One region of the Citrobacter sp. LST-B2 genome, then DNA from elsewhere that is predicted to be linked to it. Evidence: predicted binding sites of a transcription regulator. Region 1 holds the regulator's gene; each other region holds the start of a gene.
The links. The regulator sigma-54, encoded in region 1, starts transcription at its own class of promoters, with help from an activator protein. The targets are predictions, from matches to a motif close to GTTGGCACANNTTTCGCTNT.

Region 1 (4,266 bases):
TGCGATGACGCTGTTGGCTTCCGCTTCGGTGCCTTCATCATTTCGTAGCAGGACTTCCGCGTCAAATCCCTGCATTAATTCAAAGAGCTTCATTGCTGGCCGGGCATGCATGCCCAGCTTGTTCGTGATTTCAACAGTTTGCTTCACGGTCATGTTTTGCGTTTTTCCAGCGTACGATGGCGTGACTGTACGTTTTTACCGCGTGAGCGGAAGTAGTCTGCCAGCTGTTCTGCAATATACACCGAACGGTGTTTCCCGCCGGTACAACCGATAGCCACGGTCAGATAGCTACGGTTGTTGGTCTCCAGCATGGGTAACCATAGCTCAAGATAGCTGCGAGTCTGGTAGATAAAATTGTGTACTTCTGTGTGTCTGTCGAGGAAGGCGGCGACGGGCTTGTCGAGACCGGTCATTGGACGCAGTTTCGGATCCCAGTGCGGGTTTGGCAGAAAGCGGACGTCGAAAACGTAATCGGCATCGATGGGGATCCCGTGCTTAAAGCCGAAGGACTCAAACACCATCGTCAGTTCACGCTCACGTTTACCCAACAGGCGGGTCCGCAGCATTTCAGCCAGTTCATGCACCGACATTTCTGAGGTGTCGACGATCAGGTCGGCGCGAGAACGCAGCGGTTCCAGCAGGTCACTTTCCTGATCAATGGCGCTTTCCAGCGACAGGTTCTTGCTGGAGAGAGGGTGCAAACGACGCGTATCGCTGTAGCGACGAATCAACGTGTTGCGATCGGCATCGAGGAACAGCAACTGCGGCGAGAACGCCTCGGGCAGGTTGTTCATCGCCTGCTCAAAAATTTCCGGCGACTCTGGCATATTGCGTACGTCAATGCTGACGGCAGCCGAAATCTGGCGTTCGGCAAGCGTGCGAGCCAGATCGGGTAACAATACGACGGGAAGGTTATCCACGCAGTAAAAGCCCATATCTTCCAGCGCGCGCAGGGCGACAGATTTACCTGACCCTGAACGACCGCTGACGATCATCAGTACCATGTACTGTTTCTCCTCACCACGGAAAAAGGGGAGTTACGCTTCATCCTGACCGCCTTCGGTGTCAGTGATGATTTGATACAACTCTTCATCGCTCTGTGCGGCGCGCAGTCGACGGCAGATGGTTTTATCCGCCAGACGCTTAGCCACCAGCGATAGTGTATGCAGGTGCGTTTTGGTTTGATCCGCAGGCACCAGCAGTGCAAAAAGCAGATCAACAGGTTGATTATCAATCGCATCGAAGGCGATGGGCGTTTCCAGTTGCACAAACACGCCGACGGCGCGCAGGGTATCTTCTTCCAGCTTACCGTGCGGGATGGCGATCCCATTGCCGATGCCGGTACTGCCCATTTTTTCGCGCGTCAGGATCGCTTCAAAAACGACCTGCGGCGGTAGACTGAGCTGTTTTGCAGCCAGTTCACTGATGATTTCCAGCGCGCGTTTTTTGCTCTGGCAGTGAACGGCACTGCGCGTACATTCCTGGTTAAGTACACTACTCAGTTGTAGAGTCGTATCGTTATTTATCATAATTTCACCTAAGAATCCGTCCCACAACAGCGGAACGGATTCGGAGCGCTAACTGTACAAATGGCCTGTTGTTCTGCACAACAGGCCGTCCTGCACCCGCTAACTGCCCGGACAATTAGTGTTGTTTCAATTTATCTTTGTGTTTGGTGAGCTGTCTTGCCAGCTTGTCAATCAGGCCATCAATGGCCGCATACATATCCTGACCTTCCGCGCTGGCGTGAATTTCGCCACCGTTTACATGCAGTGTTGCATCCGAGATGTGGGTAACCTTTTCCACTTTCAACACAATATAGACCTGATTGATCCTGTCAAAATACTGTTCGAGTTTGGCGAACTTGGTATTCACAAAGTCACGCAGGGCTTCTGTGATCTCGACGTTGTTTCCAGTGATGTTGAGCTGCATAGTGTCTTCCTTATCGGTTGGGTCAAACCAGTTGTTTGCGCTGGTTTGACGGCGGAATGGATAAAGACTCTCGGTACTTCGCAACGGTGCGGCGCGCCACCATGATGCCTTGTTCCGACAGCATCGATGTTAGCTTGCTGTCGCTCAAAGGCTTCGCGGGGTTTTCCGCCGCAATCAACTTCTTCACCAGTGCGCGGATCGCCGTGGAGGACGCTTCGCCACCCCCCTCGGTATTCACATGGCTGGAGAAAAAATACTTCAGTTCAAAAATGCCGCGTGGACTGTGCAGATACTTCTGCGTCGTCACACGAGAAATGGTCGATTCGTGCATCTCGACGGCCTGGGCGATGTCAGCCAGCACCATCGGTTTCATAAATTCTTCGCCTTGCTCAAAGAAGGCTTGCTGCTGCTCAACGATGCAACGGCTGACGCGCAGCAGGGTATCATTGCGGCTTTCCAGACTCTTAATCAACCACTTCGCATCCTGCAAATTACTGCGGATGTACTGGCTGTCGGCGTCATTACGCCCACCGTTGCACATGGCGGCGTAGTGCTGATTGATCTGCAAGCGGGGAATGCTGTCACCGTTGAGCTCAACCGTCCAGTGACCGTTATGCTTGCGTACCAGCACATCCGGGATCACGTATTCCGGTTCGCCGGTCTGGATCGACTGCCCGGGTCGGGGATCGAGTGACTGAATCAGATTGACCGCCTCTTTGAGCACCTCTTCTTTGAGACGAGTGACGCGCATCAGAGTGCGGAAGTCGTGGTTCGCCAGCAGATCGAGATGATCGCTGATGATCAACCGGGCTTCTTCAAGGAAGGGGGTCGATTTGTCGAATTGCGAGAGCTGGATCAGTAAGCAATCGCGCAGATCTTTTGCCGCCACGCCTACGGGATCAAACCGCTGAATACGTTTGAGTACGGCTTCGACTTCATCAAGGCCGACCTCATCATTGCCCATGCTGTCGAGGATGTCGTCCAGCGAAACGGTGAGATAACCGGTATCGTCAACGGCATCTACAATCGACGTGGCGATTGCGCGGTCGGTATCGGAGAACGGGGTGAGTTCCACCTGCCACATCAGGTAATCCTGTAGAGTCTGCGTGGTTTCACCCTGGTAAACGGGGAGCTCATCGTCAATGTAGTCGCCGCTGGTGCCCGACGGCGTTCCGGCGGTGTAGATTTCATCCCAGCTGGCGTCAAGCGGCAACTCTTCCGGCATCTCTTTTTGTTCGAGCGCGTCGGCGGTATCCAGCGTTTCGCTGTCCTGAGTTTCGCGGGTATCAACTTCGTCGTGAAGATCGGTTTGTTCCAGCAACGGATTGCTTTCCAGCGCTTGCTGGAGTTCCTGCTGCAGTTCCAGCGTGGACAACTGCAACAGACGAATCGCCTGTTGTAGCTGCGGCGTCATCGCCAGTTGTTGGCTCAGCCTGAGTTGCAAACCTTGCTTCATGTTCAGAGTCGTTTTCTCCCGCTATGACGTCGCAAACTTCTACCCTATCAGAGTCTGAAGTCTTCCCCAAGGTATACGCGCTTCACGTGTTCGTCCTGCAGGATTTCTGTCGGCGTGCCGTGCGCGATCAGGTGTCCCTGGCTCACGATATAGGCACGTTCACACACGGCCAGCGTTTCGCGGACGTTATGGTCGGTAATCAACACGCCGAGACCGCTGTCACGCAGATGCTCAATAATGCGTTTGATATCGATAACGGAGATGGGGTCAACGCCGGCAAAGGGTTCATCCAGCAGGATAAATTTCGGGTTGGCGGCGAGGGCGCGGGCGATTTCCACACGGCGACGTTCCCCGCCGGAGAGTGACTGACCCATGTTGTCGCGCAGATGCTCAATGTGGAACTCTTCCATCAGCTCGTTAGCGCGGTCTTCACGCTGTTCGCTGGTGAGATCGTCACGAATTTGTAGTACGGCCATCAGGTTATCGTACACGCTCAGGCGGCGAAAAATCGACGCTTCCTGCGGCAGATAGCCAATTCCGCGGCGCGCGCGGGCGTGCAACGGCAGCAGACTGATGTCTTCATCATCAATAATGATGTTACCGGCATCGCGCGGCACAATGCCGACGACCATGTAGAAGGTGGTGGTTTTACCCGCACCGTTCGGCCCAAGCAGACCGACAATCTCGCCCGAGTTGACGGTCAGGCTGACATCTTCCACGACGCGGCGGCCCTTGTAGGCCTTCGCCAGATTCTTTGCAGTTAATGTTGCCATAACGAATTAGTTACTCTTTTTCTGAGCCGGAGCCTGGTTTTTGTTTTTGTCCTGCAACTGCGACGGAACCAGAACGGTGGTCACACGCTTGCCTTTCTCACTGAA
Region 2 (4,266 bases), 980 kb from region 1:
TCGCCATACCTGGACCATTCGCGCGCTCGCGCCGATCGAAGACTTCAATGATGCCTTCGGCACCAGCTTTAGCGACGAAGAAGTCGATACCATTGGGGGTCTGGTGATGCAGGCGTTTGGTCACCTGCCCGCACGGGGTGAAACCATTGATATCGATGGTTACCAGTTCAAAGTGGCTATGGCCGACAGCCGTCGTATTATTCAGGTTCACGTCAGAATTCCGGATGACTCCCCCCAGCCAAAACTGGACGAATAACACCGAACGGGAAGAAGAACTCAATGGCTTTTGCCTCATTACTTGAACGCCAGCGCATTCGCCTGCTGCTGGCGTTATTATTCGGTGCCTGCGGTACGCTGGCTTTTTCTCCTTATGACATCTGGCCCGCTGCGATTGTGTCGCTGATGGGCTTGCAGGCACTCACCCTGAATCGTCGCCCGCGTCAGTCAGCTGCTATCGGCTATTTCTGGGGACTGGGACTCTTCGGTACAGGTATCAACTGGGTTTACGTCAGCATCGCGCAGTTTGGCGGGATGCCAGGCCCGGTGAACGTCTTCCTTGTGGTGCTGCTCGCGGCATACCTTTCACTATATACCGGACTGTTTGCTGGCGTACTTGCGCGTCTGTGGCCAAAAACCAGCTGGCTGCGGGTTGCCATTGCCGCACCGGTGGTCTGGCAGCTAACGGAATTTCTGCGTGGCTGGGTGCTGACCGGATTTCCATGGCTGCAGTTCGGCTACAGTCAGATCGACGGCCCGCTGAAAGGGCTGGCACCGGTAATGGGTGTCGAAGCCATAAACTTCCTGTTGATGATGGTCAGCGGATTGCTGGTTCTCTCGCTGGTCAGCCGTAACTGGCGTCCGCTGGTGGTCGCCATCGTTCTTTTCGCGCTCCCTTTCCCACTGCGCTATATCCAGTGGTTCACCCTGGAGCCGGAAAGAACAACCCGCGTGTCGCTGGTTCAGGGCAATATCCCGCAGTCGTTGAAATGGGACGAAGGCCAGTTGATGAATACGCTCAAGATCTATCTGGATGCGACGCAGCCCGAAATGGGGAAATCGCAGCTGATCATCTGGCCGGAATCCGCCATTCCGGATCTGGAAATCAACCAGCAGCGCTTTCTGGGCATGCTGGATGACCTGTTGCGTTCGAAGAACAGCTCGCTGATTACCGGTATTGTCGATGCGCGACTGAACAAGCAGAACCGTTACGACACCTACAACACCATCATCACGTTGGGGAAAGACAATCCTTACCGTTATGACTCCACCAACCGCTACAACAAAAACCATCTGGTGCCGTTTGGTGAGTTTGTGCCGCTGGAATCCATTCTTCGCCCCTTAGCGCCGTTCTTTGACCTGCCGATGTCCTCGTTCAGCCGTGGCCCGTACATTCAGCCGCAGCTGCATGCGCACGGTTTAGCACTGACTGCCGCGATTTGCTACGAGATCATTCTGGGTGAACAGGTACGCGATAACTTCCGCCCGGACACGGACTTTCTGCTAACCATCTCCAACGATGCGTGGTTTGGTAAGTCGATTGGTCCTTGGCAGCATTTCCAGATGGCGCGGATGCGCTCGCTGGAGCTGGCACGCCCCCTGCTGCGCAGTACTAACAACGGTATTACAGCGGTGATTGGTCCGCAGGGCGAGATTCAGGCGATGATCCCGCAATTTACGCGCCAGGTGTTAACCGCCGATGTAACGCCAACAACAGGCTTAACGCCATATGCTCGCACTGGCAACTGGCCGCTGTGGTTCCTGACCGCGCTGTTCGGTTTTGCCGCCGTGTTAATGAGTTTGCGTCAACGTCGTAAATAATCGATTTCTCCCTGCATCAGGCCGGATAACCGCGCTTACGCGTCTTATCCGGCCTACCATTCTCCATCCTCTTCTTCCATTCTGGCACGCCTATTGCTTTGTTAACAAAGGCAAACCTGTTTTTGGCGTTCAGCGCAACGTCGTCGCACTAAAGCAGTTCACCGGTAGCACCGAAACGGTGCAACGAGGGATTTTTGCCTCTAAACGGTGCGGCGCACTTCGCAAAAATAAACAATAACGCAGCAATATCTTTACATTAAGCCAGACTAAATGTTAACAAACAGGTAAAACACTGCACGCTTAAGTTGCAGGTGATAACAACACAGACACTCACAATAGGTATCACTGCGTCGACGGCGCAGACGATAAGGAGTTGGATATGCAATTACGTAAGCTAGCCGCAGCAATGCTGGTAATGGGAATGTCAGCCGGTCTGGTACATGCGGAAGATGCGGCCCCTGCCGCAGGCAGCACGCTGGACAAGATCGCCAAAAACGGCGTTATCGTCGTCGGTCACCGTGAATCCTCCGTGCCGTTCTCTTATTACGACAATCAGCAGAAAGTGGTGGGTTATTCTCAGGATTACTCCAACGCCATCGTTGAAGCCGTGAAGAAGAAGCTGAACAAGCCCGATCTGCAGGTGAAGCTGATCCCGATTACGTCGCAGAACCGTATTCCGCTGCTGCAAAACGGCACTTTCGACTTTGAGTGCGGGTCCACCACCAACAACCTTGAGCGCCAGAAACAGGCCGCTTTCTCTGACACCATCTTTGTCGTCGGCACCCGTCTGCTGGCGAAAAAAGGCGGCGACATTAAAGACTTCCCGGACCTGAAAGGCAAAGCGGTTGTTGTCACCTCAGGTACCACCTCTGAAATTCTGCTGCACAAGCTGAACGACGAGCAAAAAATGGATATGCGTATCATCAGCGCTAAAGACCACGGTGACTCTTTCCGTACCCTGGAAAGCGGTCGCGCCGTTGCCTTTATGATGGATGATGCCCTGCTGGCCGGTGAACGCGCGAAGGCGAAGAAACCGGACAACTGGGAAATCGTCGGCAAACCACAGTCTCAGGAAGCTTACGGCTGCATGCTGCGTAAGAACGATCCTGAGTTCAAAAAGCTGATGGATGACACCATCGCCCAGGCGCAGACTTCAGGCGAAGCCGCGAAATGGTTTGATAAGTGGTTCAAAAATCCGATCCCACCGAAAAACCTGAACATGAACTTCGAACTGTCGGACGAAATGCAAGCGCTGTTCAAAGAACCGAATGATAAAGCACTTAACTAACTAGAACGAAATGGGGCGGGAACTCCTTGCCCTCTCGATTGCTATGCAGCACGGACAGACTATATGCCTGATGGTCGTTCCCCATCAGGCCTGAAAACCGAAGTACGCTGGATAACAATCTTCGAGGGTAGCGCTGCTACCCTTATTTTTTCGGAGTAGATGTATGTCAATAGACTGGAACTGGGGCATTTTTTTACAACAGGCCCCATTCGGCAACACCACCTATCTCGGCTGGCTCTGGAGCGGTTTCCAGGTTACCGTCGCACTTTCCATCACCGCCTGGATCATTGCCTTCCTGGTCGGTTCTTTATTTGGCATTTTACGCACCGTCCCGAATCGCTTCTTTTCCGGGATCGGCACCCTGTATGTAGAACTGTTCCGTAACGTACCGCTGATCGTCCAGTTCTTCACCTGGTATCTGGTGGTGCCTGAACTGCTGCCAGAAGATCTTGGTATGTGGTTTAAGGCAGAACTGGATCCCAATATTCAGTTCTTCGTATCGTCCATGCTCTGTCTGGGGCTGTTTACCGCCGCGCGCGTTTGCGAACAGGTTCGTGCCGCCATTCAGTCACTGCCACGCGGTCAAAAAAACGCAGCGCTGGCGATGGGACTGACCCTGCCGCAGGCCTACCGCTACGTGTTGTTGCCTAACGCCTATCGGGTGATCGTCCCGCCGATGACCTCTGAGATGATGAACCTGGTGAAAAACTCCGCCATCGCCTCGACCATCGGTCTGGTCGATATGGCCGCGCAGGCCGGGAAGCTGCTCGATTACTCGGCGCATGCCTGGGAGTCATTTACCGCCATTACCCTGGCGTATGTGTTGATTAATGCCTTCATCATGCTGGTGATGAGTCTGGTGGAACGTAAAATCCGCCTGCCTGGCAATCTGGGAGGCAAATAATGTACGAATTCGACTGGAGTTCAATTGTCCCTTCCCTGCCCTATCTGCTGGATGGGCTGCTCATTACGCTGAAAATTACCGTCACCGCGGTGATTATCGGTATTGTCTGGGGCACTATTCTCGCCGTTATGCGCCTTTCCAGTTTTGCGCCTGTCGCCTGGTTTGCTAAAGCGTACGTTAACGTCTTCCGCTCCATCCCGCTGGTGATGGTACTGTTGTGGTTCTATCTGATTGTGCCGGGGCTATTACAGGACGT
Region 3 (4,266 bases), 730 kb from region 1:
CTGGATTCATATTTTTCAGGTCGCCTTTACGCTCGCCCAGTGCCTGCATGACAGAACCCTGGTGCTGCTCTTCAACGTCCAGCGTCACGTTCTCGAACGGCTCTTGTTTACGACCATCGATTTCGCGGAAGATAACTTTCGGACGGGAAACCGCCATTTCGAAACCTTCACGACGCATGTTTTCGATCAGAACAGACAGGTGCAGCTCACCACGACCGGATACACGGAACGCGTCCGCATCTTCAGTTTCTTCAACACGCAGTGCAACGTTGTGCACCAGCTCTTTGTTCAGGCGGTCAAGGATCTGACGAGAGGTAACGTATTTACCTTCTTTGCCACAGAACGGAGAGGTGTTGACGTTGAAGAACATGGTGACGGTCGGTTCATCAACAGACAGTGCCGGCAGCGCTTCCACATTCTGCGGATCGCAGATGGTGTCAGAGATGTTCAGCTCGCCCAGACCGGTGATCGCGATGATGTCGCCTGCTTCTGCCAGATCGCTATCGATACGCTCCAGACCCAGGTGAGTCAGGACTTTACCGACTTTACCGTTGCGAGTTTTGCCTTCGCTATCCACGATAGTAATCTGCTGGTTCGGCTTCACTTTACCGCGTTTGATGCGGCCGATACCGATAACGCCAACGTAGTTGTTGTAGTCCAGCTGAGAGATCTGCATCTGGAACGGACCATCAAGGTCAACGTCCGGCGCAGGTACGTGGTCGACAATCGCCTGATACAGCGGGGTCATGTCTTCCGCCATATCTTCGTGATCCAGACCAGCAATACCGTTCAGCGCAGAAGCGTAGATGATCGGGAAATCCAGCTGTTCGTCGGTCGCGTCGAGGTTCACAAACAGGTCAAATACCTGATCGACAACCCAGTCCGGACGCGCGCCAGGACGGTCAACTTTGTTGATGACCACGATCGGCTTCAGGCCATGCGCAAAGGCTTTTTTGGTCACGAAGCGCGTCTGCGGCATTGGGCCGTCAAATGCGTCAACCACCAGCAGCACAGAGTCAACCATGGACATGACACGCTCAACTTCACCACCGAAGTCTGCGTGCCCAGGGGTATCAACGATGTTGATACGATAATCATTCCATTTGATAGCGGTGTTTTTCGCGAGGATGGTAATCCCACGCTCTTTCTCCAAATCGTTGGAGTCCATCACACGCTCTTGAGTTTCGGCACGAGAGTCGAACGTACCGGATTGCTGCAGCAGCTTATCAACCAGGGTAGTTTTACCATGGTCGACGTGCGCGATGATGGCGATGTTACGCAAATTTTCGATCACAACTTTGCCTCAGGCATTAGAAATAGCGCGTTATTGTACACGGATTAATCGCACTACAAAACAGGATCACAAACATCCTCCGCAAACAAGTATTGCAGAGTTTCTTTGTGATCGCTTTCACGGAGCGTTAAAAGGGTTATGCACGGTCCATTGCACCAATATGGTGCTTAATGTTCACATTAAAGCACTATACTGGTGCAACATACACGGCATGGTGCAACCCTTTTGCACGATGGTGCGCATGATAACGCCTTTTAGGGGCAATTTAAAAGTTGGCACAGATTTCGCTTTATCTTTTTTACGGCGACACGGCCAATGATTAAAGAATTGAACACCTCGTTACCACGACGACTATGACCAATCTGGAGAGTTAAGTATGTCCGCTGAACACGTTTTGACGATGCTGAATGAGCACGAAGTGAAGTTTGTTGATTTGCGCTTCACTGATACCAAAGGTAAAGAACAGCACGTCACGATTCCTGCTCATCAGGTAAATGCCGAATTCTTCGAAGAAGGCAAAATGTTTGACGGCTCTTCGATTGGTGGCTGGAAAGGCATCAACGAATCCGACATGGTGCTGATGCCGGATGCTTCTACCGCAGTCATCGACCCGTTCTTCGCGGATTCTACACTGATCATCCGTTGTGACATCCTGGAACCTGGCACCCTGCAAGGCTATGACCGCGACCCGCGCTCTATCGCCAAGCGTGCTGAAGAATACCTGCGCTCCACCGGCATCGCGGATACCGTTCTGTTTGGGCCAGAACCAGAATTCTTCCTGTTTGACGACATCCGTTTCGGCGCGTCAATCTCCGGTTCTCACGTGGCTATCGATGACATCGAAGGCGCCTGGAACTCCTCCACCCAGTACGAAGGTGGTAACAAAGGTCACCGTCCGGCAGTAAAAGGCGGCTACTTCCCGGTTCCACCAGTAGATTCTGCTCAGGACATCCGTTCTGAAATGTGTCTGGTGATGGAGCAAATGGGCCTGGTCGTTGAAGCTCACCACCATGAAGTGGCCACTGCGGGTCAGAACGAAGTGGCAACCCGCTTCAACACCATGACCAAAAAAGCGGACGAAATTCAGATCTACAAATATGTGGTACACAACGTCGCTCACCGCTTCGGCAAAACCGCGACCTTTATGCCAAAACCGATGTTCGGCGATAACGGTTCCGGTATGCACTGCCACATGTCCCTGTCCAAGAACGGTACCAACCTGTTCTCTGGCGACAAATATGCGGGCCTGTCTGAGCAAGCGCTGTACTACATCGGCGGCGTAATCAAACACGCTAAAGCGATTAACGCCCTTGCGAACCCGACCACCAACTCATACAAGCGTCTGGTCCCGGGCTACGAAGCACCGGTTATGCTGGCTTACTCTGCCCGTAACCGTTCTGCCTCTATCCGTATTCCAGTGGTCGCGTCTCCAAAAGCACGTCGTATCGAAGTCCGTTTCCCGGATCCGGCAGCGAACCCGTACCTGTGCTTTGCAGCACTGCTGATGGCCGGTCTTGACGGCATTAAGAACAAGATCCACCCTGGCGAAGCCATGGACAAAAACCTGTACGACCTGCCGCCGGAAGAAGCGAAAGAGATCCCACAGGTTGCAGGTTCTCTGGAAGAAGCACTGAACGAGCTGAACCTGGATCGCGAGTTCCTGAAAGCGGGCGGCGTGTTCACTGATGAAGCTATCGATGCTTACATCGCGCTGCGTATTGAAGAAAACGACCGCGTACGTATGACGCCGCACCCGGTAGAGTTTGAGCTGTACTACAGCGTTTAACTGTATCTTAAAAGCCCGACGAATTTCACGTTGCGGCAAGGCGGCAACGGAGCGAATCCCCAGGAACAGGATAACGATGTGACTGGGGTGAGCGAAGGTAGCCAACGCAGCAGCGGCGTGAAAGACGTCAGGTGTTTTTTAGTTGCCGTGGAAACTTTTAGCCCATCTCACGATGGGCTTTTTTCACCGTCAACAATCTGATCCTTCGCGCTTTTTCTACATAAAAAGCTATAATGCACTAAATTGGTGCAAATTTTTCAGGAGACTGCTGTATGGCAACAGGCACGCTGCCCGATGCTGGGCAGATCCTCAATTCTTTAATCAACAGCATCTTACTGGTCGACGATGAGCTGGCGGTGCATTACGCCAACCCGGCCGCGCAGCAGTTACTCGCCCAAAGCTCCCGCAAACTGTTTGGTACGCCGCTTCCTGAACTCCTGAGCTATTTTTCTTTGAATATCGAACTGATGCGTGAAAGCTTAGAGGCGGGACAAGGGTTTACCGACAATGAGGTCACGTTGGTGATTGATGGGCGTTCACACATTCTTTCGCTCACCGCGCAGCGTTTGCCAGACGGCCAGATCCTGCTCGAAATGGCGCCGATGGATAATCAGCGCCGCCTGAGCCAGGAGCAGCTACAGCACGCTCAGCAGGTCGCTGCGCGCGATCTGGTGCGAGGACTGGCACACGAGATTAAAAACCCGCTCGGTGGCTTACGCGGCGCTGCACAGCTATTAAGTAAAGCCCTGCCCGACCCGGCGCTGCTGGAATACACCAAAGTCATTATTGAACAGGCTGATCGACTGCGTAATCTGGTCGACAGGCTGTTGGGCCCGCAGATGCCGGGAACGCATGTCACGGAAAGCATTCATAAGGTGGCAGAGCGCGTGGTGGCGCTGGTTTCTATGGAATTACCGGCCAACGTCACGCTGGTCCGCGATTACGATCCCAGCCTACCGGAATTGCCGCACGACCCGGAACAGATCGAGCAGGTGTTGTTGAATATTGTCCGTAATGCATTGCAGGCTCTGGGGGCAGACGGTGGGGAGATTGTGCTACGTACCCGTACCGCGTTCCAGCTCACGCTGCACGGCGAGCGCTATCGCCTGGCGGCGCGTATCGACGTCGAAGATAACGGACCGGGGATTCCTTCCCACTTACAGGATACGCTGTTTTACCCCATGGT

Region 2: a site for sigma-54 is predicted at 1,899-1,918, ahead of ACQ0PY_RS07180 (amino acid ABC transporter substrate-binding protein). Genes of this name have one in related genera too.
Region 3: a site for sigma-54 is predicted at 1,566-1,585, ahead of glnA (glutamate--ammonia ligase). Genes of this name have one in related genera too.

The regions. Positions count from the first base shown of each region.
Region 1 covers NZ_CP192598.1:554,024-558,289, forward strand. The annotation lists gene npr (PTS phosphocarrier protein NPr) at 1-153, opposite strand, end outside; gene rapZ (RNase adapter RapZ) at 150-1,004, opposite strand; gene ptsN (PTS IIA-like nitrogen regulatory protein PtsN) at 1,038-1,529, opposite strand; gene hpf (ribosome hibernation promoting factor) at 1,645-1,932, opposite strand; gene rpoN (RNA polymerase factor sigma-54) at 1,955-3,388, opposite strand; gene lptB (LPS export ABC transporter ATP-binding protein) at 3,436-4,161, opposite strand; gene lptA (lipopolysaccharide ABC transporter substrate-binding protein LptA) at 4,168-4,266, opposite strand, start outside.
Region 2 covers NZ_CP192598.1:1,534,734-1,538,999, reverse strand. The annotation lists gene corC (CNNM family magnesium/cobalt transport protein CorC) at 1-256, shown strand, start outside; gene lnt (apolipoprotein N-acyltransferase) at 280-1,818, shown strand; gene ACQ0PY_RS07180 (amino acid ABC transporter substrate-binding protein) at 2,198-3,106, shown strand; gene gltJ (glutamate/aspartate ABC transporter permease GltJ) at 3,270-4,010, shown strand; gene gltK (glutamate/aspartate ABC transporter permease GltK) at 4,010-4,266, shown strand, end outside.
Region 3 covers NZ_CP192598.1:4,920,878-4,925,143, forward strand. The annotation lists gene typA (ribosome-dependent GTPase TypA) at 1-1,294, opposite strand, end outside; gene glnA (glutamate--ammonia ligase) at 1,671-3,080, shown strand; gene glnL (nitrogen regulation protein NR(II)) at 3,353-4,266, shown strand, end outside.